2 regions of the Ruthenibacterium sp. genome follow, and region 2 is predicted to be linked to the other one. Evidence: a T-box and tRNA genes for the amino acid it is inferred to sense, from the RefSeq annotation. Region 2 holds a T-box; the other holds one or more tRNA genes.

Region 1 (2,392 bases), on a different contig from region 2:
GATCATCGGGGCGCAGCTCGCCACCGGCGCAAACAGCATCACCACCAGCGTGCGTGCCACTTCCCGCGGAACCGGCAGCCAAAGCCACAAAACCACAGCCGCCAGTGCGCACACCGTGTACCGCCCGGCCAGGACCCGGGCCACCGTGGCGCGGCCTTCCCGCGGGAACCGCACCTCAAACAGAATGCCGATGCACAGCATGGCAAGAAAGGAGTTTGCATTGCCCGCCATCACGGCCACGTTCATCGCAAAACCCGGCAGCTCCCAGTGCAGCAGGCTCAGGGCGACCATCGCCACATACACAAGAAAAGTGGGCGTGGTGAAAAGCTTTTTCAACACTGAACCGAGCCCCGCGCCCCTGCCCTTCCCGCCGCCCATGGCGCGCTGGGCCACGGCCGCGTTGGGCCCATACGTAAAAATCGCAGCGCCCACGTCAAACATGCACATAGCGGCAAAGGATTCCGAGCTCACCACGCCCGATAAAAACGGGATGGCGAAATTTCCGCAGTTGAATGTGTTGGTGTTCAGGATCGTCGTTCCCCGTTCCACTGCCGGACGCCCGCGGGAAAGCACCGCACCCGTGCAAACCAGCGTCAGGCTCACCAAAAAGGAAAACACGAACGTGAGCAGCAGCACGCCGCTCAGCTCCACGCCTGCAAAGCCCTTGACGATAGCGGCCGGCAGCGTGATGTTCATAATGACCGCAGAGAGGAACCGCGCGTCCTGCACGCGGAACAGCCCCGCTCTTTTTAACAAATATCCTCCCGCCAACACAGCCAGATAGACCCCGCTGTTGGAAAGGCTGGCCCACAGGTCCATATACCGATGCCCCAATCCCGTTCAGGCGCCTGCGCGCAGGCGCCTTTGCTGTTTTTTCAGTATACCATGACGCCGCGAAGCGGCCCCAACAAAACCGCACCTGCTGCGGTTTTGCATGGTTCAATGTTCTCAAGCCCGTGCGCGAAAGCGCATCAGCGCACGAAGTGCGCGCGGCCGCGCAAGCGGCGGGCTTGAGGTTATTATACCACGCGCCCAAAGCCGGGTACACGGCAAATCTTGCGCAAGGGGATTTTATTTCGTGTGGATTTTCTTAAAAAAAGGTGTTGACATCGGGCGAATTTCTTCGTATAATAATAAAGCACTTCGGCGATACGCCGTGAATGCAATGCGGAATTGTGTAATGGTAGCACCTGCGACTCTGACTCGCATTGTGAGGGTTCGAATCCTTCTTCCGCAACCAAACGGCAGCATCTGCTGCCGTTTTCTTTCGGGGTATAGCGCAGTTGGTAGCGCGCTGCGTTCGGGACGCAGAGGCCTTGAGTTCAAATCTCAATACTCCGACCATTCGGAAAACCGCACCAGACAGCCAAAAACGGCTTAGTGGTGCGGTTTTTTCGCATCCTATGCGTTGTTCCTTCTCCGTCTTTCCTGCCGTTTACACTTTATTGAGGCTCCCTTGCAGGCCGGATACAGACGATCCCTCTTCCATTTCCCTTACAATAAAAAGACCGCCGCGGAGCAGCTCCGCGGCGGTCTTTCATTTTCAGTGAGTTTTTTGTGGTTTCATTGGGCGAATGAGCCACAGAGCATGAATCACTTGCTGCTCTGTGCCGTCTCCTCAACAGGCTGCTTCACAGCCTCGCCGTTCTTGCCCTCGAAGTCGCGGCCCCAACCCGTGGCTACCGCCACCACCATAACGGCGAACAGCGTGAAGCCGTAAAGCGTGCCGCCGGCCACAGCCACAGGCGACAGGCCCGTGAGAGCGGAGCCAATGAACACGAACACGGAAAGGAACGGCACGATGGCCGGCAGGCTGTTGGCAACTGCATCCAGCAGATTCGCGCGGCGGTAGGGGTGGATGCCCTTCGCCTTGCCCACCTCGTTCAGCACCGGGCCAAACGTGAGGATGGATGCGCTGGTCACGCCGCCGAAGATGAGCGTGGTGAGCGAGATGCCAATAACGCTCGCCACCTCGGCGCCGCGCGGCGTGCGGGCCAGCTTGCTGCCCAGGATCTTCTCAACAAGATAGCCCAGCATGCCCGCATCTGTAAGGACGCCCATGATGCCGAACACCGAGATCACGAGGCCAACCGTGCCCAGCATGCCGGCAACGCCCGTTACAAGGAAGCCTGTGGCGGCGCTGTTCTCCGGGTCGTTTGCAAAGACGGCGGAGGGCGGGAAAAGCCCGCAGGCAAGGCCCGTCACAAGGCCCAGCGAGAGGCCCACCAGAATGCCAAGGAAGATGTTGCGCGATTTCGTGGCCACAACGAGCATCACGACGACCGGGATGAGCATAACGAGGCTGACGGGGTTTGAAAGCGCCTCAATCGCGCCGCCCTCGTATGTGCCGCCGATGCCGCCCAGGATGGCAAAGAGCACCAGCGCGATGCTG
Region 2 (2,392 bases):
CCAGGGTGCGATGGCCAGCGGCCAGACGGGGCCGTGGTCGTCGTGCCGGACCTCGCACACGCATGCGGCCAAGCGGCCCACGCCGATGCCGTAGCACCCCATTACAGGCGTTTTTTCCGTACCGTCCGCATCAACATAACGCATGCCCATGGCCTGTGTATACTTGGCGCCCAGCTGAAAGATATTGCCCACCTCTACGCCGCGGGACACCCGAATGGCAGGCCTGCCGCACACCGGACACACACCGCCGTCCGGCAGCTTGGCAAAATCGTGATATTCCACCGTTCCGCAGTCCCGTTCAAGCTGCAGGCCCGTACTGTGGAATCCCTGCCGGTTTGCCCCGCAGACGAGATTGCCCGTGCCCTGCAGGGATGTGTCATACAGCACCGTCATCCCGCCGCACAGCCCCACCGGACCGATAAAGCCCGCGCAAAGGCCACTTTCCGGCGTAATAGCCGCCGGCCGGACATCGCAGCCCAGATAATTGGTCAGCTTGGTCTGGTTCGCCTCCAGGTCGCCCCGCAAAAACAACACCACATAGCTGCCATCCGTCTCCTTTTGGTATACCACAGCCTTGCAGCACTGCGCGGGTATGACATGCAAAAAGGCGCACAACGCCTCAATGGTGTGCGCGTCCGGCGTTTCCACCGTCTGCAGCGGCTGCAAAACTGCGGGCGGCTCATTGTGCGCCACACAGGCCGCAGCCTCCACATTGGCACGGTAGCCGCAGGCGCCGCACACCGCCACGGAATCCTCCCCGGCGGGCGTCAACAGCATGAATTCATGGGAAAGGCTGCCGCCCATCATGCCGGAATCCGATGCAACGGAAACCACCTCCGGCAGGCCTGCCCGGGCAAAAATGCGCTCGTAGGCGCGGTGGCAGCGCGCGTAATAACGTTCCAGGTCCTGCTGGGAAGTATGAAAAGAATATGCGTCCTTCATCGTGAATTCCCGCACACGGATGAGGCCGCCGCGGGGACGGGCCTCATCGCGGAACTTGGTCTGAATCTGATAGATCATAAAGGGATACCGCGCAGCCGTCCGGCCGTATTCCCGCACGAGCTGCACAGCGGCTTCCTCGTGTGTCATGCCCAACACCATGGGAGTGCCTGTGCGGTCTTGGAAACGCAGCAGCTCGCTTCCCACGCTCACATATCGGCCCGATTCCTCCCACAGCGCGCCGGGCAGCACCACAGGCATGGACACCTCCTGTCCTTCAATCGCATCCATCTCTTCGCGGATGATCTGCTCCAGCTTGCGGGTGACGCGGCGCAAGGGCGGATACTGGGAAAAGATACCGTTTGCGATGCCTTTCATGTAACCGCCGCGCACCATCAGCGCGTGGCTTTCGATGACACAGCCCGCAGGCCGTTCCCGAAAACGTTCCCCCACCAATTTGTCCAGCTTCATATTCGGCTCCTCCTTTGTGTTCGGCCGGGCCGGACGGTTCCCGCATACTGCAAAAAACGCCCCGGGCCGGCTGGTTAACAGTCGGCTCAGGGCGAACAGAATGTCCGTGGTACCACCTGAGTTCGGGAAATATCCCGCGCTCCGCCGCACACGGCGCAAAACGCCGGATGCGTTCCCCGGGTAACGGTGGGGGACCGGCACAGCTTAATGAGGACAGGCCCGTTCGCTGCGCGGCTCAAGGAGGGGTTCCGCGGGCCTTCCGGGAGGATTCTCACCAGCCATCCTCTCTCTGCGCCATCCAGCCGCGCCTACTGTTTCCTTGTCATCGCCATCTTGCTGATTCAATTTACCGCCGCTGCGCTGCGCAAAGCCATAAAGGAACGGAAGCGCAGGCCATCGCTTCTGCGGCTGTTTCTATCAGATTATCACACCGCGGGCCGCGCGTCAAGCCTATTTGCCCTGCGTACCGCCTTCTACCACGCCGCGGCCCGCAAGCACATTGAAAATGGTCTTGAAAAAAATCTTCATATCCAGCACAAAGTTTACATGTGCCGCATAATAACCGTCCAGTTCCGCCTTGACAGGAATGGGCAGCTCGTCCCGGCCATTCACCTGCGCGTAACCTGTCAGGCCGGGCACCAGCGCGTTTGCCCCGTATTTATCCCGCTCTGCAATCAGGTCTGCCTGATTCCAAAGCGCCGGACGCGGCCCGACGACGCTCATCTGCCCGGCCAGGATATTGAACAGCTGCGGCAGTTCATCCAAACTGGTTCGCCGCAAAAAGCGCCCGCTGCGCGTGATCATCGCCTCCGGGTTCTGCAGCAGATGCGTGGGCACATCATGAGGCGTATCGGCATACATGGAACGAAATTTAAGAATGCTGAACAGACGCTTGTCGCGGCCCACCCTTTTCTGGCGGAAAAAGACAGGTCCCTTGGAATCCAGCTTGACCCACGCCGCCAACACCAACAGCAGCGGCGAA

Evidence for each region. The T-box of region 2 lies ahead of IIY41_RS06270 (proline--tRNA ligase). A T-box ahead of a tRNA ligase gene usually reads a tRNA of that ligase, here a tRNA-Pro.
Region 1: it has a tRNA-Pro gene. The T-box ahead of IIY41_RS06270 (proline--tRNA ligase) is inferred to sense a tRNA for this amino acid. The anticodon was not compared.

What each region holds. Positions count from the first base shown of each region.
Region 1 is NZ_JAFOIN010000064.1:17,734-20,125, reverse strand. Features, by position in the region: gene IIY41_RS06730 (AEC family transporter) at 1-819, opposite strand, end outside; tRNA gene IIY41_RS06725 (tRNA-Gln) at 1,167-1,240, shown strand; tRNA gene IIY41_RS06720 (tRNA-Pro) at 1,269-1,344, shown strand; gene IIY41_RS06715 (Na+/H+ antiporter NhaC family protein) at 1,594-2,392, opposite strand, start outside.
Region 2 is NZ_JAFOIN010000060.1:8,370-10,761, reverse strand. Features, by position in the region: gene IIY41_RS06270 (proline--tRNA ligase) at 1-1,410, opposite strand, end outside; T-box leader at 1,495-1,745, opposite strand; gene IIY41_RS06265 (sugar transferase) at 1,861-2,392, opposite strand, start outside.